3 regions of the Rhizobium sp. P2_G9 genome follow, and region 3 is predicted to be linked to each of the others. Evidence: riboswitches for the same ligand, from Rfam matches in the RefSeq annotation. Region 3 holds a riboswitch; each other region holds the start of a gene.
What was found. Region 3 has a riboswitch for cobalamin ahead of AC1DYF_RS17465 (aromatic ring-hydroxylating oxygenase subunit alpha). Riboswitches for the same ligand answer to the same signal wherever they lie in the genome.
Positions count from the first base shown of each region.

Region 1: it holds a riboswitch for cobalamin, as region 3 does, so the genes downstream of both, bluB (5,6-dimethylbenzimidazole synthase) here and AC1DYF_RS17465 (aromatic ring-hydroxylating oxygenase subunit alpha) in region 3, are expected to answer to the same signal.
Region 2: it holds a riboswitch for cobalamin, as region 3 does, so the genes downstream of both, cobU (bifunctional adenosylcobinamide kinase/adenosylcobinamide-phosphate guanylyltransferase) here and AC1DYF_RS17465 (aromatic ring-hydroxylating oxygenase subunit alpha) in region 3, are expected to answer to the same signal.

Region 1 is NZ_JBFUFK010000037.1:100,020-107,686, forward strand. It holds gene AC1DYF_RS27215 (hypothetical protein) at 124-1,323, shown strand; gene AC1DYF_RS27220 (helix-turn-helix domain-containing transcriptional regulator) at 1,657-1,974, shown strand; gene AC1DYF_RS27225 (glycosyltransferase family 2 protein) at 1,971-2,486, opposite strand; gene AC1DYF_RS27230 (PA0069 family radical SAM protein) at 2,611-3,771, shown strand; gene AC1DYF_RS27235 (ribonuclease HII) at 3,995-4,642, shown strand; cobalamin riboswitch at 4,691-4,876, shown strand; gene bluB (5,6-dimethylbenzimidazole synthase) at 4,924-5,652, shown strand; gene AC1DYF_RS27245 (F0F1 ATP synthase subunit B) at 5,712-6,203, opposite strand; gene AC1DYF_RS27250 (F0F1 ATP synthase subunit B) at 6,218-6,820, opposite strand; gene AC1DYF_RS27255 (F0F1 ATP synthase subunit C) at 6,897-7,121, opposite strand; gene AC1DYF_RS27260 (F0F1 ATP synthase subunit A) at 7,193-7,667, opposite strand, start outside.
Region 2 is NZ_JBFUFK010000024.1:45,633-53,299, forward strand. It holds gene AC1DYF_RS20225 (glycosyltransferase) at 1-1,684, shown strand, start outside; cobalamin riboswitch at 1,740-2,110, shown strand; gene cobU (bifunctional adenosylcobinamide kinase/adenosylcobinamide-phosphate guanylyltransferase) at 2,213-2,740, shown strand; gene cobW (cobalamin biosynthesis protein CobW) at 2,745-3,794, shown strand; gene cobN (cobaltochelatase subunit CobN) at 3,824-7,667, shown strand, end outside.
Region 3 is NZ_JBFUFK010000019.1:64,644-72,310, forward strand. It holds gene metH (methionine synthase) at 1-1,796, shown strand, start outside; cobalamin riboswitch at 1,867-2,070, shown strand; gene AC1DYF_RS17465 (aromatic ring-hydroxylating oxygenase subunit alpha) at 2,198-3,445, shown strand; gene AC1DYF_RS17470 (FAD-binding oxidoreductase) at 3,459-4,565, shown strand; gene AC1DYF_RS17475 (hypothetical protein) at 4,568-4,795, shown strand; gene AC1DYF_RS17480 (DUF3299 domain-containing protein) at 4,874-5,419, opposite strand; gene AC1DYF_RS17485 (DHA2 family efflux MFS transporter permease subunit) at 5,609-7,084, opposite strand; gene AC1DYF_RS17490 (AAA family ATPase) at 7,259-7,667, opposite strand, start outside.

The DNA of each region.
Region 1 (7,667 bases), on a different contig from region 3:
CGGACGCCTGTAGTTGCTTTTGCGAAATTTCCCGCTGAAACAAAATGAACAACGGCTTCACTCGAAGTATCTCGCTGAAACGTTCTATCCAGCAGAAAATGTCGCTACAAGGAAACCGGCTCCATGGTGAAGGTCATTCCACTCATCATCTCAATCGACCGCAAGCTCACGTCTGCCTACAAAATGACCGCCTCGAATACCACTTACATTCTGGAACAAGGGGCATCGATCACAACGGATAGTCCGGATGCGCTGTTTTACCAGGATGGCGTTTCAAATAGCCATCTCATCATAAAAGGACACGTAACCGGCGGAGACGGCAATACCGATACCGCCGTGAACTCTGACCCGAGCGGCTGCGACGTCAAGATCACCTCGACCGGGGTTGTCGAGGCCGGCGTCGGCGTTGAGCTGGGCTTTGGCAATCAACAACTCACCAACCATGGCACCATCGATGGCTCAAACTACGGCGTGTGGCTGCAAAGCGTCCAGCAGACGGTGACCAATTTCGGGCACATCTCGGGCGGCCAGAATGGCATCTCGGCCGGCGGCCTTGGTGATGTCAGCGTTGTCAATGAAGCGGGTGGCCGCATCACATCGCAAAGTGCCGCCGTTCAGTTCGATGGTTCGTATCATACGACGTCGACCCTGACCAATGATGGCTTGTTGAAAGGAGCATGGGCATTCTCCGGCAGCTACGGCGATGACACGGTGACCAACCACGGCCAGATGAAGGGCTTGATCTATATGGGCGAAGGGGACGACACCTTCGACAATCGTGGCGGCAAGGTCGATCATGATATCTACGGTCAGAAGGGCAACGACACGCTGATTACCGATGATGCCAAGGTGCATCTTCAGGAAGATGCCGGTGGCGGCACCGACACGGTCAAATCGACGGTGACTTACACGCTGACGGCCAATGTCGAAAATCTGATCCTGCTCGGCAATGCCAGTATTGACGGAACAGGCACAAAGAGCGCCAATGCGCTCACCGGCAATCACGGCGACAACACGTTGATGGGCATGGCCGGCAGCGACACCCTTGATGGCGGCCAAGGCAACGATCTCCTGGTAGGCGGATCGGGCAAGGACGTCTTCGTTTTCGCGACGCATGACGGTCAAGACACAATTACAGACTTCAAGGCTGGAACAGACCATATCGACCTGACAGGTCAAAATGCCATCAGTGACTTCAACGACCTGGTCAACAACCACGTGAGCGCGTCCAATGGCGATCTGGTGATCCACATGGGTACCGATACGCTGACCCTCCAGCATACCCTGGTCGGCGACCTCAATGTCAGCGACTTCTCGTTCTGAGCCAGATCTTCCGTCATTCGGTGACAGACCAAAAGGCAGACGCACAATGAGATGACATGCCTTGCCGGAGGGGAACCTTCATCGGCGGGCATGTCGCGATCCGGATCAGGATATGCCGAGGAATTGGCCGCCTTCCGAGAAATGCCGAAGCCCGTTAACCATTTGATAACGAAATGCCATTTCCGCCTCGGCGGTGTGGCTCATTGGCCACGCCTGGCCCGGCATTCATCATATTTCACGAAAATGAGAATTTATTTGATCGCGTCGCCGTGATTGCGACGAACTCGCCCCTATATATCCGAGTGTACTCAAATAGTGATCAGGATGCCGAAGATGGCTCTCCCAAAAGACTTCAAAAAGAATATCAGAGCCCGCCTGCAATCGGACCATGCCTTCCGCTTCGCGCTGCTTTCGGAGGCCGTGGAAGTGCTGCTCGGCGACGACCTGCCGACGGCAAAAAGCGTGCTGCACGATTATATCGAAGCGACGATCGGCTTCCGCGAACTGTCGGAACGAACAGGCATTTCCGAGAGAGGCCTGATGCGGATGTTCGGCAAGGCCGGCAATCCGCGTGCAGATCAGTTGTTCAAGGTGCTTGCCACGCTACAGCGCTATCAGGGCATCCAACTCTCCGTGGATGCCGCCGCCTAACGGCGCTCGCGCAGCACCCAGGCTGGGATCAGTTCCGACCGCAACGTCTTAGCGGCAGAGGCCTTGGCAAGCCCTTTGAGGTCCATGCCGGGCTGCACGAGTGCGCTGGCCTGACGCTTGGGCAGTACCAGGCCGAGTTCCAGTTCGCCCTTGCGCCGCCACCGTTTGAAGAACGGCCGGCGGAATCGGCGTGACGGCGAAAAGCGTGCCGGCGCCTTCGCGAGTGAAGCATATTCGAGGATTTCCTCGATCCAGCCGCTTTGCGGCCGCGCGCCAGGCTCCAAGAGCATCAGCCAATCGCCGCGCGCATTGCGGATCGTCTCGTCGAGCGTCCAGGTGTCGAAGAATTTGCAGCCCGCGGCGTCGGCAACGCGCGCGGAACCGTCGCGTGAACCATGGTCGAGCACGATCACGTCGCTCACCAATCCATCCACCGCGCCCGACACCAGCACCGCCAGCGTATGCGCCAATTCCGGCTCGTTATCCCGGCATTCCAGCAAAACAGTCAGCATGGTCAATCGTTATTACAACAGCCCTGAAAATGCCAGTCGGCAAATTTGTTCTTGCATTGTTCTCGTTTTGAAGATAGGAAAATAATCATGACGGGGCAGAGAGTCGCCTCGCAGGAGTTGCCCAATGATCAATCTGTCTCTTTCGAGGCAGGCCGCATTCGCGCCTGCCAACACGGCAGAGCTTGCCGATGGTTTGCTGAAGGAAAGCGGTCTGCGCATTGATATTGACCGCCGTCGCGGTCGTGGCGCCGGCATCAACCCGTCCGGCCGCTTCGAGCCGCAGGAGCGCGAAGTGCTCGATGACGGCTGGCAGACAATCGAAACGCTGGAGCCGTTCAAGACCGAAGTGCAGGTGGAAAAGCCGCGCGCGATCATCACCCGCAACGAAAGCCCGGACATTCCGTTCGACCGTTCGATCAACCCCTATCGTGGCTGCGAACATGGCTGTGTCTACTGCTTTGCGCGGCCGACGCATGCCTATATGGGCCTGTCGCCGGGGCTCGACTTCGAAAGCAAGCTGTTTGCCAAGCCGGATGCGGCAAAACTTCTCGAACGCGAACTCTCAAAGCCCGGCTACAAGCCGAAAGCCATTGCCATCGGCACCAATACCGACCCTTACCAGCCGATCGAGAAGGAATGGCGGATCATGCGCCAGATCCTCGAAGTGCTGAATGCGGCGAATCATCCGGTATCGATCGTCACCAAGTCGGCGCTAGTCATGCGCGATATCGACATCATCGCCAAAATGGCGGAGCGCGGCCTGGCACGAGTCGGGATTTCGGTGACGACGCTCGACCGGCGGCTGGCACGGCTGATGGAACCGCGCGCTTCGACCCCGTCGAGGCGGCTGGAGGCAATCCGGGCGCTGACCGAGGCTGGCGTGACGACGGCAGTGATGGCAGCGCCGATGATCCCTGCGCTGAACGATCACGAGTTGGAGCGCATCCTCGATTCAGGCGCTGCTGCCGGCGCCAAGGAGGCAAGCTATGTGCTGCTGCGCCTGCCGCTCGAAGTCAGCCCACTATTCCGCGACTGGCTGCTCAGGAATTATCCGGACCGCTACCGGCACGTGATGAGCCTGATCCGCTCGATGCGCGGCGGCAAGGATTACGATGCGGAATTCGGCAAGCGGATGAAGGGCGAAGGCCCCTATGCCTGGCAGATCAGCCGCCGATTCGAGCTGGCAGCCAAGAAGCTCGGCATTCGCAGGACGCGCAGCATGCCGCTGAACACGGAGCTTTTCGTGCCGCCGAGCGGTGCGGGCGTACAGCTCAGCCTGCTTTAGGTCTTTGTTTGTGCATGTCTTGGTCGATCCGGGGCGGCCCGCCTGCCGTACCGGATCGGCGAAAACTTCAGTGTCTCACTCGCACCCTGCCCGCATCAGGCCGAGGCACTGAATTCCGCGCCGCCGGCAATCCCTGTCCCGCCGGCCTGCGCACCCAGTCCTAGGAACGCCGCCCTCGTTCCGGGACTTGCGGGGAATCGGTGGAAGTGTCATTTGAACCCGCATGAGACTTCTCGCCGATTCCCTGCCCCTGGAGGAAATCGAGCCGGCTCCAACGTTCCGGTTCGAGCAGGGATTGATGCGCGACGGCTACCGGCTGGTGGCCGGCATCGATGAAGTCGGCCGCGGCCCCTTGGCCGGTCCGGTGGTCGCAAGTGCCGTGGTGCTTGACCCCGACAATATCCCTGATGGCCTTAACGACTCCAAGCAATTGACGGCGGAGCGGCGCGAAGCGCTCTACGAGCTCATTCTTGCCAGTGCGCTCGACGTGGCAATCTCGTCCGTCTCAGCGCCAGAAATCGATAGGATAAATATCCTGCGGGCAAGCCTCGAAGCCATGCGCCGTGCGGCGCATTCGCTGCATAGCCGTCCGCATTTTGCCCTCATCGACGGCCGCGACGTAGCGCCCGGCCTGCCCTGCCCCGGCAAGGCGATCGTTTCCGGCGATGCACGGTCCCTGTCGATTGCCGCGGCGTCCATCGTTGCCAAGGTGACACGCGACCGGATGATGGTCGCGGCAGGCCGCCGCTATCCGGGTTATGGCTTTGAATTCCATGCCGGCTACGCGACAGAGTTCCATCGCAATGCCATTGTCGAGCTTGGCCCCTGCGCCATCCACAGGATGACATTCCGCCCGCTGCGGAAGGATTGATTGCGGCATTCGAGGTCGGCGTACCGCTTGCCTCCCCTCACCGCTTCTGCTTAAACAAGTGTGTCCGGTGCCCAGAATATGGGAGAATCGGGAAGCCGGTGTGATGCCGGCGCGTGCCCAACGCTGTAAGGGGGATGGGCTGCCGGGCTTTTGCCTGATGCCACTGGGAAACCGGGAAGGCTGCAGCGCCAGATGATCCCAAGCCAGAAGACCGGCCGGACATGATAGACGCGGGCGCGCGGACGGCGCCAGCTGAGAAGGCATTCCGTCGGGGATTGACGATGCACGCCTCCATTTCTCGCCACCTTGCGGCGGCCGGTCCGTTTTCCGAATCCGAGACCGCAGCGGTCTACCGCGCCATTCATTCGCGCCGCGACGTGCGCAATGAATTCCTGCCCGATCCGGTGCCGGACGATGTTCTTCATCGCCTGCTGACAGCGGCCCATGCCGCACCGTCGGTGGGCTATATGCAGCCGTGGAACTTCATGGTCATCCGCGACGAAGAGAATCGGCGGGCTGTCCATCGCATCTTCCATGATGCCAATCTCGAAGCCTCCGATCGCCTGGAGGGCGAGCAGAAGCGCCGGTATATGTCGCTGAAGCTCGAAGGCATATTGAAGGCGCCGGTCAATCTCTGCATCACCTGCGACCGTAAGCGCGGTGGCGACTTTGTCCTCGGGCGAACGCATAACCCCAACATGGACCTCTATAGCACCGTCTGCGCCGTACAGAATTTCTGGCTTGCCGCGCGTGCGGAAGGCGTCGGCGTCGGCTGGGTCAGCATTTTCGACCATGACCGGCTGAAGACGCATCTCGGCATTCCCGAAAGCGTCGAGATCATCGCCTATCTCTGCGTCGGCTATGTCGAACAGCTCTATACCTCACCGGAACTGGCGGTGAAGGGCTGGCGGGAGAAAATCCCGCTCGACAAGCTGATCTACCGGGAGCGCTGGCCAGAGGCCTCGCATGTCCTGTCATTCTATCGCGAGATCGAATGCCGCAAGAAATGAAAAACCCGCCTCGGTGACGAGGCGGGTTTTAAAATGTGCTGGCAGTTGTCCGCTTGCGCTTAGTTGAGGCGCGCCTTGACTTCGCCGACGGCCTTGTCGAACAGGCCATTTGACGTATTTTCGTCCAGCTTGCTCGCCATCAGCTTTTCAGCGGCGGCGACGGCCAGGTCGACGGCAGCGGAGCGGACAGCGGTGATCGCTTCGTGCTCGGCCTGCTTGATCTTCTGCTCGGAGAGCGCAGTGCGGCGGGCGACATAGTCGGCCGTCTTCTGCTTGGCCTCTTCGGCCAGCGCTTCGGCCTCACGCTTGGCGACAGCGACGATCTCGGCAGCTTCCGCTTCGGCTTCCTTGCGCTTCTTCTGGTATTCCGCCAGAAGCGACTGGGCTTCTTCACGCAGTCTCTTGGCGGAATCGAGCTCATCGGCGATCTTAGCGGCACGTGCATCGAGGCTCTTGGCGATCATGCCTGGAACCTTGAGGTAGATCACGACGCCGAGAAAAATCACCAGGGCGACTTGTGCCCAGGTCTGGGCCCATAAAGTTGCATCCATGACGAACCTCCCGATCAGCCCTTGGCAGCCGCGACCGCGGAAGCGGCATCGGCCTTGTTTACGGATATGCCGGCAAGCGCTTCGACGATCTCGGCAGCCGTGTCTTCGGCAACCGTGTTTACCTCGCCCAACGCCCGGTTCTTGATCTCGGCGATGCTGGCTTCAGCCTCGGAAATCTTCTTGGAAAGCTCGCTTTCGAGCTTGGTGCGCTCTGCGTCGGCTTTGCCCTTGGCTTCGTCGCCGGCTTCGCGAGCGATCGCCTGCGCCTTGGAGCGAGCCTCGGCAAGTTCGGCCTCGTACTTGGCGACGGCAGCGTCGGCCTCGTCCTTCATCCGCTTGGCCTCGGCGAGGTCACCGGCGATGCGGCCCTCACGGGCAGCAATGATGCCGCCGATGCGTGGCGAGATCATCTTCGAGACGAGATAATAGAAAATACCAAATGTGATCGCGAGCCAGAGCAGCTGCGACGGAAAATGGCTGGGATCGAATGGCGGAAACGCCTCATGCTCCACCTTCGGCGGCACACCTTTTTCGGTGTTCGTCGCGGTGGCGGCGGGCTTGGTCGCGTCCGTTTCGGCGGCCGTGGCCGACAGAGCATAGGCTGTCGTCACAAACATTCCTACCTCCAGGCAAGGATATGGCATCAAAACAGGTCACGAGATTGCTCCCGTGACCCGGTGCTTTAAGCGCCAATTACTTGAAGAGGGCGAGCAGCGCGACGAGGAGCGAGAAGATGCCCAGAGCTTCCGTAACGGCGAAGCCGAAGATCAGGCGGCCGAACTGGCCATCAGCGGCAGACGGATTGCGAAGAGCGCCAGCCAGGTAGTTGCCGAAAATGCTGCCGAGACCGATAGCTGCACCACCCATGCCCAGGCAAGCGATACCTGCACCGATTAGCTTTGCTGCTTCCACGTCCATTTTGAACTCCTTTAGTGTCAGTTGTTGCGACTATTGCGTGGCGGGCGTCTTCGCCAGCCGGTTTCTTTTGATTAGTGTCCCGGATGCAGGGCGTCGTTCAGATACATGCAGGTCAGAACGGCAAACACGTAGGCCTGCAGGAAGGCGACCAGGAATTCCAGCGCCGTCAGCGCCACGGTCATGGCAAGCGGCAGGATCGCGCCGACATAGCCGACCGGACCGAGCAGACCGAGCGTGAAGACGAAGCCGGCAAACACTTTCAGGGTGATGTGACCGGCCAGCATGTTGGCGAAAAGACGGACGGAAAGGCTGATCGGACGCGAGAGAAAGGAGATTATCTCAATCGCGCTTACCAGCGGGATCAGCACGGCAGGCACGCCCGACGGCACGAACAAGCCGAAGAAATGGAAACCATGCTTCCAGATACCGTAAATCACCACCGTCAGGATGACGAGAAGCGCCAATGCAAAGGTGACGATGATCTGGCTCGTCACCGTGTAGAAGCCAGGCACCAGGCCGAAGAGGTTCGACAACAGAACGAACATG
Region 2 (7,667 bases), on a different contig from region 3:
TCGCGACTTCTCCTCCTGGGATTCGATTCCCGAGAAGACGTGGATGTTTGCCTATGGCTGGTACATGCATCCCGTCTTCGAGACGATGTTCGATTTTCCGTTCCATGATAACATCCGACCGATCTTTATCTCCTTCCACGTCAACAATCGCGAGATGCTGTCGGACAAGGCGATCGACTATCTGAGGAAATACCAGCCGATCGGTTGTCGCGACTGGACGACAGTCTATCTGTTGCGCGAAAAGGGCGTGCAGGCTTTCTTCTCCGGCTGCGTCACCACCACGATCGGCCAGATTTTCACCGATGACGTCCCGCATGCCGGCGAGGATACGATCGCGCTCGTCGATTATTCTACCAAGGACGACGAATTTGCCAGTCTCAACGCCGTGCCCTATACGCAGGCCGAAGACGGTGTGCGCGAAATGAAGCTCGTCGATGCGCTCGACGCTGCGACCAAGCTGCTCAACGGCTATCGGCGCTATTCGAAGATCGCGACGTCGCGGCTGCATTGCTATCTTCCCTGCACCTCGATTGGCCTCGATGTCACCTTCAAGCCGAAGAACAAGGGCGATGTGCGCTTCGAAGGCCTGATGCGGCTCGGCAAGCCGCGCTTCGAACGCATGCGCAGCAATATTGCCGAGAAGATCGAACTGATCCTGCGGCTGATCTTCAACGGCGCCAGCGAGGAGCGCGTTTACGAAAAATGGCGCAATATCTGCGAAGCAGACCTTGCCGCAGCTGACGCCTATTGCGCGGATTTTCCGGCTTGGCCGGAGCCGTCCTTCGACATCGGAGCTATCGTCACTGCGCTGCGCGCCGATGCCTATACGCTCAACCCGGTTGCAGAGGGGAGCAATCCTGTCATTGGCGCCTTCGCGCTCGACGCCAATCTTTGCGACATGCTGCCGGTGACGATTGAGTCGGCGGTCCGCAATCTCTCGCGGCCGGCCATTTTCCACGTCCTGGCCCGCGGTATTGCGCGCAGCTATTTCGAGGATCTGGCCGCTGATTTCCCGGAAGCGCAGTTCACCATCTACGATTTCGACAAGGTGAACTATACCGACGATCTGAACCTGCTCAAGCACACGACCGCATCGACGATCGACCGTTTGCTGCTGCCGGATTTGCTCGGGCACGTCGATAAGATCATCTATCTCGACGTCGATATCGTCATCCAGGGCGATCTGGCCAAGCTCTACGACATGGACCTTGGCGATGCGCCTCTGGCAGGCAAGAGCAGCATTCCCTTGTCCTGGCGGACGGGTCACGACCTCTTGCAGCGCGCCACTTACCGGATGAAGAGCGCCAAGGCCTGGCAATTGCGCCGCCATCTGCATGCCTGTGGACGACTCGATTTCCGGGCTTTCAACGCCGGTGTGACGCTGATGAACCTGGCGCAGATGCGTGACGACCAATCCTCGCGCCTGACCGTGCCGCTGGTCGAGAATTTCGCCATGAACGATCAGGACGCGCTCAACATGTATGCACGGTCCAATCGCGCCGAATTCGATCCGATCTGGAACGCCGTACCGGCGCAGGAACCGACTGGCAATGACGGCATCCTGCATTTTGCCGGCACTGCCAAGCCCTGGGGACCGGGGCATATCCTGCGCGCCGAGGAATATGCCCGATACAAGTCGCTCTATGAAGCCCGCCGGGCGAGCCGCAAGATGGGTGCTGCATAACCAAACCGCCGCCGACAATGTCGCAGATGCGATTGACTTGTCGCAACGGAATCCCTAGTTCTTGACGATGTTTGGTTCCCGAAAGGCTTTGCCCCAGGGATCAAAAGGGAACGGGACGAATGGACCCAATCAGGGCATTGTCATCCCGGCCGACCCCGCGACTGTAGAGCGGCGAGGCATCCCCAGGAGTGATCGACGTCGATATCGCGGATAAACGGCATGGTGCCGCAGGCGCGAAATGGGGCAGAGGTCGCTTCAAAGCCACTGGAATGACGCTACGGCAACACGGACTGGACGCCTCTTCTTCTACGAATCGTCGGTCTGCGCAGCGCCCAAATTCCGGGAAGGCGAGGGGATGTCGATAGCGTGTGAGAAATCCACGTGGCAACCGCGAGCCAGGAGACCTGCCAGACAAGCAAGGGGCATTCTCGCCCGGTTTTTATTGGCCAGCAGCACGGAGGTTGTGATGGCGCCCGATCCTGTTCGCAGCCTTTGCGGCTGTATAAATAGCCTCGCGGTTTTCGCGTGATGGCCGCTCTTTCTTCTCCTGCCAGCGTATTCGTCCTGGGCGGTGCGCGCTCCGGCAAATCGTCTTTTGCAGAGCGGCTGGCCGCCGAGAGCGGGCTTGCGCGCCATTATGTCGCCACTGGTCGGGCCTGGGACGCCGAAATGGCGGACCGCATCGCACATCATAAGGTGCAGCGCGGCGACGCCTGGACGACGCATGAAGTGCCTGTAGACCTTGTCGCAACGCTTCGGTCCGTCGATCATCCGGGAAATGTCGTCCTCGTCGACTGCCTTACGCTCTGGCTCACCAATCTGATGATGGAGGAGCGTGCGCTGGCGCCGGAATTTGCCGCGCTCGCCGACCATCTGGGGCAAGCGAAAGCCACGCTGATCCTGGTCTCCAACGAGGTCGGGCTTGGCATCGTGCCGGAAAATCGCATGGCGCGCGATTTCCGCGACCATGCCGGCCGGCTGCACCAATCGATCGCGGCGAAAGCCCGCGACGTCTATTTCGTGGCGGCCGGATTGCCGCTGAAGATGAAGGGATAAGACCATGCAGAAGATACCCGCCACGGTGATCACCGGCTTTCTCGGCGCCGGCAAGACGACGATGATCCGCAACATGCTGATGAATGCCGGCGGCCGCAAGATCGCGTTGATCATCAACGAATTCGGCGATCTCGGCGTCGATGGCGACGTGCTCAAGGGCTGCGGCGCGGAGGCCTGCACCGAAGACGACATTATCGAGCTCAACAATGGCTGCATCTGCTGCACCGTGGCCGACGACTTCATTCCGACCATGGAAAAGTTGCTCGAACGCAAGGACCGGCCGGACCATATCGTCATCGAGACATCGGGTCTTGCTCTCCCGCAGCCTTTGGTCGCCGCCTTCAACTGGCCCGGCATCAAGACGGCGGTGACCGTCGATGGCGTGGTGACCGTGGTCGATAGCGCCGCCGTCGCCGCCGGCCGTTTCGCCGACGACCATGACGCGCTCGACGCCCAGCGCGTCAACGATCAGGGCCTCGACCACGAAAGCCCGATCGAGGAACTGTTCGAAGACCAATTGACCGCCGCCGATCTGATCGTGCTCAACAAAGCCGACCTGCTTGACGAGGCGTCGTTGAAGTCGGTACGTGACACCGTCACCGGCGCTACCGCCCGCAAGCCGCGCATGATCGAATCCCGCCACGGCGATATTCCGGCTTCGGTCCTGCTGGGCCTGGGCATCGGCACCGAGAACGATATTTCCAACCGCAAATCGCATCACGAACTGGAGCATGAGGGCGACGGCCATGCGCATGACCACGACGAATTCGAAAGTTTCGTCGTCGAACTTGGCGCTGTCGACGAACCGGCCGCCTTCATCGAAAAGCTGAAGCCGATCATCGACCGTCACGACATCCTGCGCCTCAAGGGCTTTGCCGAGGTCAAGGGCAAGCCGATGCGGCTGGTGATCCAGGCTGTCGGTTCGCGCATCGACAGCTATTTCGACCGCGCCTGGACGCCGGGGGAGACGCGCGGCACACGGCTGGTGGTGATCGGTTTGCATGACGAGATGGATGATGAAGCGATCATGCGGGAGATCAAAGCGCTGGGGTGAATGGCGTTGGATTGAATAGGTTTTAGCGAATGCATCTTCTTCTCGCCCAGAAAGGTTCGATATCAGACAGCGACGAGGCCTTTGATCTCGGCCAGTCGCCGGGCGATATCGTCTTCCTGTCCGCCGCCGATACCGAGATCGCCAGCGTCGCAGCGTCGGCCAACAAGGGCGCGGCTGCATGGCGGTTGGTCAATCTGGCGAGCCTCAAGCATCCGATGTCGATCGATATGTGGGTCGACAAGACGGCGCGGCATGCGAAGTTGGTGGTTCTCCGGGCGCTGGGCGGCGTCAGCTATTTCTCTTATCTCATCGAAGCTTTGAAGGCCGGCGCGCAGGCGCACGGTTTTGCTTTGGCGGTGTTGCCTGGCGATGATCGGCGGGATGCCGGGCTCGAGCCATGGTCGACAGCGGCGAGGACGGATTGTGAGGCGCTGTGGGCGTATCTGGTCGAGGGTGGAGCGGAGAATATCGGGCGGTTTGTTCGCTATGCCGAGATGCTGATTTCGGCGGGCGAGAGGCCGGAGAGCGCGCAGGCGCTGGCGAGGGCGGGTATCTGGTGGCCGGGTCGGGGTGTCATTGGTTTCGATGAATGGCATGCCTCGGCGTTACCCCCCTCTGTCCTGCCGGACATCTCCCCCTCAAGGGGGGAGATCGACCTGTGGCGGACTCCCGCTCCAATCTCGACGTCTGGACTATGGCAGGGAGCAGGCGTCCAGCCAATCTCCCCCCTTGAGGGGGAGATGTCCGGCAGGACAGAGGGGGGGTACACTTGTGCCCAAGACAAACGCGTGCCACTCGCCGTCATAACCTTCTACCGCGCCCTCGTCCAAAGCGGCCAGACGGAACCCGTTGCGGCCTTGGTCGATGCCTTGACCGCCCGAGGCCTTGGTGTCCTGCCGATTTTCGTCTCCAGCCTCAAGGAGCCGTTTTCTGCAGACTTCATCCGCACCCTGTTCGTCGACCTCTCCCCGGACGTCGTCCTCAACGCCACGAGTTTCGCGGTCGTCTCTCCCGGCGCGGAGAAGACCGGCACTGTGCTCGACGAAACCGGCGCCCAGGTGCTGCAGGTGATCTTCTCCGGCTCCTCTCGCGAAAGCTGGGAAAATTCCTCGATGGGGCTTTCGGCGCGCGACCTCGCAATGAACGTGGCCCTGCCCGAAGTCGATGGGCGCGTGCTCACCCGTGCGGTCTCTTTCAAGCGCGCCGCAACCTATGACGAGCGCGCTGAGGTCAACATTGTCTCTCCGGTGCCGGAACCGGACCGGATCGAATTCGTCGCCGAACTCGCGGCCCGCTGGGCGCGGCTCAGGCATATCGACAATGCCGACAAGCGCGTCGCGCTGATCATGGCCAACTATCCGAATCGTGACGGCCGGCTCGGCAACGGTGTGGGGCTCGACACGCCGGCGGGTTCCGTGGAAGCGCTGAGAGCGATGCGCGACGCCGGCTATGTGACCGGCGAGCTGCCTGAGGATGGCGACGCATTGATCCGCCATCTCATGGATGGTCCGACCAATGCGGCGACGGATGGCCGGGTGATCCGTCAGGCGCTTTCCTTGAGTCATTACAAAGCGTTCTTCGCAAGCCTTCCCGTTCAGATTCAGGATGATGTCGTGGCGCGCTGGGGTGCGCCGGAGGCCGATCCATTCTTTCTCGACGGTGCATTTGCCCTGCCGCTTTCGCGTTTCGGCCAGGTGCTCGTCGGCATCCAGCCGGCGCGCGGCTATCACCTCAATCCGAAGGACACCTATCATTCGCCGGACTTGGTGCCGCCGCATGGCTACTTTGCCTTCTATGCCTTCATCCGCGAGGCCTTCGGCGCCGATGCGGTGATCCATATGGGCAAGCATGGCAATATGGAATGGCTGCCGGGCAAGGCCATGGCGCTCTCCGCAAATTGCTATCCGGAAGCCGTCTTCGGCCCGCTGCCGCATCTCTATCCGTTCATTGTCAACGATCCGGGCGAGGGCACGCAGGCCAAGCGCCGTTCCTCGGCCGTGATCATCGACCACCTGACGCCACCGCTGACAAGGGCGGAAAGCTACGGTTATCTCAAAGACCTGGAAGCGCTGGTCGACGAATATTACCAGGCGCAGGGCGCCGATCCGCGGCGCCTGCGGCTGCTCAAGAAGCAGATCCTCGATCTCGCCGGCGACACCGGGCTGCGTCATGACGCCGGCATCGACGGGCTGGACGAGGATTCGGCGCTGCAGAAGCTCGATGCCTGGCTCTGCGATCTCAAGGAAATGCAGATCCGAGATGGATTGCATGTGTTCGGCGTGTCGCCGGACGGGCGGTTGCTGACGGACCTCACGGTGGCGCTCGCGCGAGTGCCGCGTGGGTCGGGAGAGGGCGGTGGGCAGAGTTTGCAGCGGGCGATCGCAAAGGATTTATTCGAGGGAGTGCCGTGCGGTGCCCCCCCTCTGTCCTGCCGGACATCTCCCACTCAAGGGGGGAGATTGGATGGGGTGCCGCCTCTGCCTCAAGCTGAGGTCGTGCTTGCAGTTACCAGTGAGAATTTGGGGCAATCCGGAAGCCGCGAGTCAATCTCCCCCCTTGAGGGGGAGATGTCCGGCAGGACAGAGGGGGGTATTTCCGCATTCGACCCTCTCGACTGCGACATGGCCACAGCGTGGAGTGGCCCAAAGCCTGACATCCTTGCCGATCTCTCAGACAGCGCATGGCGCACGAACGGCGACACCGTTGAGCGCATCGAAATGCTTGCGACAAAATTGGTCTCGGGTGAAACCGCCTGCCAGCCAGACTGGGATAATGTTCTGCAGGTCATGGATGAGATCGAAACCCGACTGAAACCTTCCATCAGCGCCTGCGGCCCGTCCGAGATCGAGGCCCTGCTGCGTGGCCTTTCGGGCCGTTTCGTCGCGCCCGGGCCATCCGGCGCACCGACGCGCGGGCGGCCGGACGTACTTCCTACGGGCAAGAATTTCTACTCCGTCGACACCCGTTCCGTACCGACGCCGACCGCCTGGACGCTTGGCAAGAAGTCGGCGGAACTGTTGGTGACACGCTATGTGCAGGATCACGGCGACTGGCCCAATTCCTTCGGCATCACTGCCTGGGGCACATCCAACATGCGCACCGGCGGCGACGACATCGCCCAGGCCATGGCGTTGATCGGCGCTAAGCCGGTTTGGGACATGAGCTCGGCGCGGGTGACGGGCTACGAGATTATTCCCGTTGCGGTCCTCGCGCGTCCACGTGTCGACGTGACGCTGAGGATTTCCGGCTTCTTCCGTGATGCCTTTCCGGAGCAGATCGCGCTGTTCGACAACGCGGTGCGGGCGATCGGCGCGCTCGACGAGGACGAAGCCGACAATCCGATCGCGGCGCGGATGAAGCGGGAAGCCGCAGACCTCGACAAGCGCCGAGCCGGCAGCCGCGTCTTCGGCTCGAAGCCGGGTACCTATGGCGCTGGGTTGCAGACGCTGATGGACGAAGGCATCTGGGACGACCGCAGCGCGCTGGCGGAAAGCTTTGTCGAATGGGGCGGCTACGCCTATGGCAGCGACGAAGAGGGGACCGAGGCGCGTGACCTGTTCGAGGCCCGGCTCGCCACACTGCAGGCAGTGATCCAGAACCAGGATAACCGCGAGCACGACCTGCTCGATTCCGATGATTATTATCAGTTCGAAGGCGGCATGGCGGCCGCTGCGGCTGAGCTTTCCGGCACGCAGCCGGTGATCTATCACAACGATCATTCCCGCCCGGAAAGGCCGGTGGTGCGCTCGCTCGAGGAAGAGATTTCGCGCGTCATGCGCGGCCGCGTGGTCAATCCGAAATGGATCGAGGGCGTGATGCGGCATGGCTACAAGGGTGCTGCCGAGATCGCTGCGACGGTCGATTTCATGTTCG
Region 3 (7,667 bases):
AGGAGGCCAGGGAAAAGGATCTCAAATGGCGTGACTGGCCGGTTGAGAAGCGACTGGAACATGCCTTGGTCAACGGCATCAACGAATTCATTGAAGCGGACACCGAGGAGGCACGGCAGAGGGCGGAACGCCCGCTGCATGTCATCGAGGGGCCGCTGATGGCCGGCATGAACGTCGTCGGCGACCTGTTCGGCGCAGGAAAAATGTTCCTGCCGCAGGTCGTGAAGTCGGCGCGCGTGATGAAGCAGGCGGTTGCGGTACTCTTGCCCTACATGGAAGCCGAGAAGGCCGCCAATGGCGGCGGGGAACGCCGCGCGGCCGGCAAGATCCTGATGGCCACGGTGAAGGGCGATGTCCATGATATCGGCAAGAACATTGTCGGCGTCGTGCTCGCCTGCAACAATTACGAGATCATCGATCTCGGCGTCATGGTGCCAGCGACGAAAATCCTCGAAACGGCAAAGGCGGAGGATGTCGATATCATCGGCTTATCCGGCCTGATCACGCCATCGCTCGATGAGATGGTGCATGTCGCCTCGGAAATGGAGCGGCAGGGTTTTGACATTCCGCTGCTGATCGGCGGCGCGACGACGAGCCGCGTCCACACGGCGGTGAAAATCCATCCGCGCTACGAGGCGGGCCAGGCGGTCTATGTCACCGATGCCTCGCGCGCGGTCGGCGTTGTCGGCAGCCTGCTGAGCGCCGATATGAAGCAGGGCTATGTTGACGCCATCCGCGCCGAATACCGCAAAGTGGCGGACCAGCACGCCAGGGCGGAGGCTGCCAAGCAACGTGTCAGCCTGGCCGCTGCCCGCGCCAACGCCCACAAGATCGACTGGGCGAACGACCAGCCGCCAATGCCCACATTTCTCGGCCGACGCGTGTTCGACACCTGGGACCTCGCCGAACTCGCCCGCTATATCGACTGGACACCGTTCTTCCAGACCTGGGAGTTGAAAGGCCGCTATCCGCAAATCCTCGAGGACGAGAAGCAGGGTGCGTCGGCGCGGCAATTGTTCGACGATGCGCAGGCGATGCTGCAGAAGATCATCGAGGAGAAGTGGTTCGCACCCAAAGCAGTGATCGGCTTCTGGCCCGCCAACGCGGTCGGTGATGACATTCGCCTGTTCACCGATGAAAGTCGCAGTCAGGAACTCGACATCTTCTTCACGCTGCGCCAGCAGCTGACCAAACGTGACGGCAAGGCCAATGTGGCGCTCTCGGATTTCGTTGCCCCGCTCTCGTCCGGCAAGCCGGACTATGTCGGCGGCTTCGTCGTCACCGCCGGTATTGAGGAAGTGGCGATCGCTGAACGATTCGAGCGGGCCAATGACGATTATTCTTCGATTCTCGTCAAGGCTCTGGCAGATCGTTTCGCCGAGGCCTTCGCCGAGCGCATGCACGAAGTCGTGCGTAAGGAATTCTGGGCCTATGCGATGGATGAAGAGTTCGCGCCGGATGAATTGATCGGTGAACCCTACCAGGGCATTCGCCCCGCGCCGGGTTACCCGGCGCAGCCCGACCATACGGAAAAGGCGACGCTTTTCCGCTTGTTGGATGCAGAAAACACGGCTGGGGTGAGCCTCACGGAAAGCTATGCGATGTGGCCGGGATCATCGGTCTCCGGCATCTATCTCAGCCATCCGGAAAGCTATTATTTTGGTGTCGCCAAGGTGGAGCGCGACCAGGTCGAAGACTATGCGGCGCGCAAGGGCATGGCTGTCGCAGAGGTCGAGCGCTGGCTCGGGCCGGTGCTGAATTACATTCCGGAACCGACGGCAGAAGCAGCGGAATAAAGCCTCCAGATTGTTGTGGCTACGCCATCGCGCTGTCGCAAATGACGTTGCGATGCCGCATCATCTGTGGTCTCATGAGGATGCTTGAGGTGCCGGACGGTTCTTGGAATCGTCCGGAGAATTGGGAAGCCGGTTAAAATCCGGCGCTGCCCCCGCAACGGTAGCAGAACGTAATTGCGACGGGAGTCCACTGGGCCAACAGCCTGGGAAGGAGTCGCAAGGTCCGAAAGGACGGTTCTGGAGCCCGGAAACCAGCCTCGGGATTTTAACTCGACTGATCGCGGTGGGCGGTCAAGAGGCGGATGGCTCGTGGCGTCGGAAACCCTAATCCGAAGAACGCGACGGCTGCACGTTTCCCTATGTCCACCATGCCCAGTCCTTGAACCCGACGAGGACCGACCATGGATATCCGTTCCGAAATGCTTTCCCGGCTGAAGACCCGCAAACCCGGCTTCAGCCTCGCTCAGCCATTCTACATCGACCCAGACTATTACCAGCAGGACCTGGAGCATATCTGGTACAAGGATTGGCTCTTCATTGGTCACGATTGCGAAATCCCCGCTGCGGGCAATTATTTCACCGTCCAGGTCGGTGCCTATCCTGTCGTCATCCTTCGAGACAACGACGGAAACATCAAGGCTTTCCACAATTCCTGCCGCCACCGCGGTTCGCGTGTCTGCCAGGATCACAAGGGTTCGGCGGCGAAGCTTGTCTGTCCCTATCATCAATGGACCTACGATCTCGACGGATCGCTGCTCTTCGCCCGGCAGATGGGCGAGAATTTCGACAAGACCGGTTTCGGCCTCAAGTCGGTCGCCTGTGAACTGGCCGGTGGCTATCTCTTCATCTCGCTCGCCGACCAGCCGATGGATTTCGCACCGTTCCGGGCGATGATGGAGCCCTATTTCCTGCCGCATCGGCTGCGCGACGCCAAGGTCGCCTACGAGAGCACGATCATCGAGAAAGGCAACTGGAAGCTCGTCTGGGAGAACAACAGGGAGTGCTACCATTGCGCCGGCAATCACCCGGAGCTCTGCAAGACCTTCCCGGAAGCGCCGACTGTCAGCGGCGTCAACGGCGCCAAGGACGATCCGGAAATCGCCGCACACTGGGAGAAATGCGAAGCCGCCGGCCTGCCGAGCGCCTTCGTCATCGATGAGCAAGGCCAGTATCGCACCACCCGCATGCCGCTACTGCGCGAGGCGATCAGCTACACGATCTCTGGCCGCAAGGCGGTGCAGATGCGGCTTTCGGACAATGTCAATATGGATCGGATCGGCACTTTGCTGCTCTACCACTATCCGACCACCTGGAACCACATCCTCAGCGACCATGCCATTACTTTCCGCGTCCTGCCGATCAGCGCCACCGAGACTGCGGTCACCACCAAATGGCTGGTGCACAAGGACGCGGTCGAAGGCATTGATTATCGGCTTGACGAACTCATCCATGTCTGGACCGAGACCAACGACCAGGATCGGCAGATCGTCGAGGAGAATGCGCGCGGCATCCATTCGCCGGCCTATGAGCCAGGTCCCTATTCGGAAATGCWTGAAGGCGGTGTGATCCAGTTCGTCGACTGGTATGCGAGCTTCATGCAAGAGCGGCTGGCCGGCACGGGCAAGCCCGCGCTCCGCTCCGTCGCCTGACCGGGAGGGCACCATGAACATGATGGTGACCGGCGTCACACCAGCGGCTTTGCCGCTCGATCGATCGAAACCGTGGAATTCCGCACGCCAGATGCTGGTCTGCACCAGCGTCGTCGACGAAGCACCGGATGTGAAGACCTTTACCTTCGCCGTCGAAGGGGGAGGCTGGTTCAGCTATGTGCCAGGCCAGTTCATCACCGTGGAACTGCGCGCCAAGGGCGGCGACCTGCATCGCACCTATACGATCTCGTCCTCGCCATCACGGCCTTATGCCATCGCCATCACCATCAAGGCGCAGCCGAACAGCATCGGCACGCGGTGGATGTTCGATAATGTGAAGCCCGGCAGCCGCATTCGCGCCTATGGGCCAAGCGGCCATTTCACGCTGGCGCGCCACGAGGCGAAGAAATATCTGTTCATCTCCGCCGGCTCCGGCATCACACCCATGATGTCGATGCTGCGCTGGCTGTCGGATTGCGCGCCTGGCACGGATGTCGTCTTTCTCAACTCGGCGCGGCGGCCGGAGGAGATCATTTTTCGCGAGGAGCTCGAATTACTGGCCAAGCGGATGGCGAACCTGTCGCTCGGCTTCTTGCCCGAAGGGCGATCCGTCGCCTCGCCATGGGCAGGCCTGATGGGCCGCCTTGACCGCCATAAACTGTCGATGCTGGTGCCGGATTTCATGGGCCGCGAGATCTTCTGCTGCGGGCCGGAGCCGTTCATGAACGCGGTGAGCGGGATCATCCGCGCCGAAGGCTTCGACATGGGGCATTACCATCAGGAAAGCTTCGGTGCGACGTCGATTGCCGAAACCGTCCACAAGCAGGCCGAGGATGTCACGATCGAGGGCAGGGCGGTCGGAACGACCGTCAAATTCCTTGGTTCGAACGAGGAGGCCGTGTGCGAGCCGGGCAAGACCATCCTCGAGACGGCGCGTCTGGTAGGCGTCCGCATTCCTGCCGCCTGCGAATCCGGCATCTGCGGCACCTGCAAGGTTTTGAAGCGTTCCGGCGAGATCGACATGCGCCACAATGGCGGCATCAGCGACCAGGAGGTCGCTGGCGGCTTCGTCCTCGCCTGCTGCTCCAGGCCGCTGACCTCTCTTGAGATCGAGGCGTGATCGTGGGGGAGATCATCAACATACCAGACACGTCCGAGGACATGTTCCTCGCCTGGTTCTTCAAGCTGCCTGACAGCGCCAATGTCGCCGATGCAGCGCGTATCGAAATCGCCCGCATCGACAGTGCCGCGTCACCGTCGGATGAGGTCGCGCGTCTTCGGTCGCTGCTATACCAAGCCACCCTCAACCAACCTGCTGCCTCACGCCAGCGCCGGCGGCAGCGCCATTGATACGCATCGAGGAGAAAACCATGAAAGGCTGCAGCCCCTAGCAAGACCTCTGAGCACGCCAACGATAGTGATCGGCGATCAGAGAAAACTCCAGGCGGATGTCCCCTTCAAGCTTGGATCCCGTCTTTCCGTCTGTTTGCTGACCTGAGCCTGGCGCATGGAATAGCCGTATTCGACCACTTTGACGCCATCGACGACGAACAGCTGCGACTCGTCGAGACCAGGCTGCAGCGCACCGGTAATCGAGACGAATTCGTAGGATTTCGTGATGTGGAACGGTGTCTTCGGGAAAACATGGATAATCTGGTTCGCCGGCGGGGCGGGCATGTGGCTGCAGGCTCCCGCGACCGGCACCAGCAGGAATTCGTAGACCAGATCTCCTTCGCTATCGACCGGCAGGACAAAGCCGGTCAGCTTAATGATCGTACTGTCGTGGTTCCAAGGCAGCGTTTCACCACCCGGCCCAGGCTTGGCCACTTCGGAGAAAGGATCGCTCGGTCCCTGATTGGCAGGCCGCAACTCGCTCCACAGGATTTCCTGCGTTTGCGCACAGACAGCGGATGTCGCGTAGACCAGGCCAAAGGTGACGATTGCACACTTCAGAGGGGTGAGGCGGAGTCGCATGTCTGCATTCCGAGAAGCTGATCTGGCCACAAGGCACGCTGTTCCTTCGAGGCCTCGCGGGGAACTATAGAGCTCCTCCAGCCAATGACAATCGGGTATTTTTGATCGGGCTCCGTCCTCATGTAGGCGATCTCCAGCCTTGTCGCCGTCAGTTTTCTCTACTCACCGATATTTCAGCCGTGGCAAATCTCAGTGCGGTGCGCCTTGACCTCCATTCGCCGGTTTCTTGATGAAAAAAGCAGTGACGACCGCCGCGATCGAGATGATCGCGCCGCAAAGGAACGCCCCGCGTATTCCGGCCGTGGTCGCGGCCGCCGCTGTGACGCCGTCGCCATGGCCGACGCTCGAAGCGGTCATCGTCATGATGGCGACGAAGAGCGCGGTGCCAGCGGCGCCGGCAACCTGCTGCGTGGTGCCGATCATGGCGCTGCCATGCGAATAGAGGTTGGGCGGCAGGGCGCCCAGGCTGGCGGTGAACAGCGGCGTGAACATCAGCGCCAGGCCGATGCTGAGCACGATATGGGCGGCCAGCAGCAGCCAGAACGACGTGTTCGGCTGGATGAATGTCAGGCTCCACATCAACAGGCTGAACAGGATGGCGCCGGGCACGACCAGCGGCATGGGACCATGCTTGTCGAACAGGCTGCCGACCGTCGGCGCGCAAAGGCCCATGATCAGGCCGCCCGGCAGCAGCAGCAGGCCGGTCTGCAGCGTCGTCAGGCCGAGCACATTCTGCAGATAGATCGGCAATAGGATGAAGACGCCGAACATCGACATCATCAGGATGACCATCATGATCGCCGGGATGGTGAAGGCCTTGATCGTCAGGGTGCGCATATCAAGCAGGGCCCGATCCTGCCTCTGAAGCTGCATCTGCCGCAGGATGAAGAGCGCGATGACGAACGCACCCACGATGAGCGGGATCCAGGGCGAGATGATCGGCGGATGGATCGCCGCCTCGCCGAGGCCGCTCAGGCCGTAGACGAAGCTGCCGAAGCCGATGGCCGAAAGCGGAATGGAAACGAGATCGATCGGCGCCGTCTTCGGCTCCGTGACATTGCGCATCTTCCAAGCGCCGAGCGCCAGCGCTGCCAGCGCGATCGGCAGGACCAGCAGGAAGAGCCAGCGCCAAGGGAGTGTGCTAAGGATCAGGCCCGAAATCGTCGGCCCGATCGCGGGCGCCACGGAGATGACGATCGAGATATTGCCCATCGTCTTGCCGCGCGATTCCGGCGGCACCAGGTGCATGACCGTGGTCATCAGGAGCGGCATCATGATTGCCGTGCCCGATGCCTGCACGATCCGCCCGATCACCAGCATGGGAAAGCCCGGCGACAGCGCCGACACCAGCGTGCCGGCACTGAACAGCGCCATGGCCAGCATGAACACGGGCCGCGTATTGAGCCGTTGCAGCAGATAGCCGGTCACCGGGATGACGACGGCCATGGTCAGCATGAAGGCCGTGGTCAGCCACTGCGCCAGGCTGGCGGAAATCTTGAGATCGGTCATCAGGTGCGGCAGCGCCACGCCCATGATGGTTTCATTGAGAATGACCACGAAGGCGGACACCAGCAGCAGGCCGATCACCAGCTTGTTGCGGGCGCTCTGGTCCTCTGTTTCGGGTATATCTTCGGCATTGGAAACGGCTTGGGAATCGAGGGTCATCGCGGTGCCTTCAACGGGTGCTGGAAAGATCGGCGCTCAAAATCTGCGAGCATCACCATGACGCTGCGGTGAGAGACGATCCGACAATCTTGCCAATATTTTTTCGCTCGGGCCGTTTTCAAGCCGAGTTATGCAGGTGATGATCCCGCTCCGGGGACATCGAGTGCCTGCCCCTCAAGGCAGCCGGTGTATAACTACACCAGGAACGACACGCTCGGCAATCTCACAAAGATGCCAATGATGCGTCAGGTAGATCACCTGTCCCACCTTGGCCATTTCGCCGAGCAGGCGGAACACCTCTTCGGAGCGGGGATTGTCGAAACTCTCCATGATGTCGTCGGCGACAAATGGGACCGGCGGACGGAGTGCGGCGAACTCCTCATAACCGGCAAGCCTGAGCGCCAGATAGAGCTGGAACTGGGTGCCGGTCGACATGGCATCGGCAAGCTTCGAACTGCCGTCACCCGACACGCCGATCAGGATTTCCTTGTCCTTGTCGGGTTGCGAGGTAAGGCCTGAATAGCTGCCGCCGGTGATCAGGCGAAAAGCCTCCGAAGCGCGGTTCATCATCGAGCTGCGATGT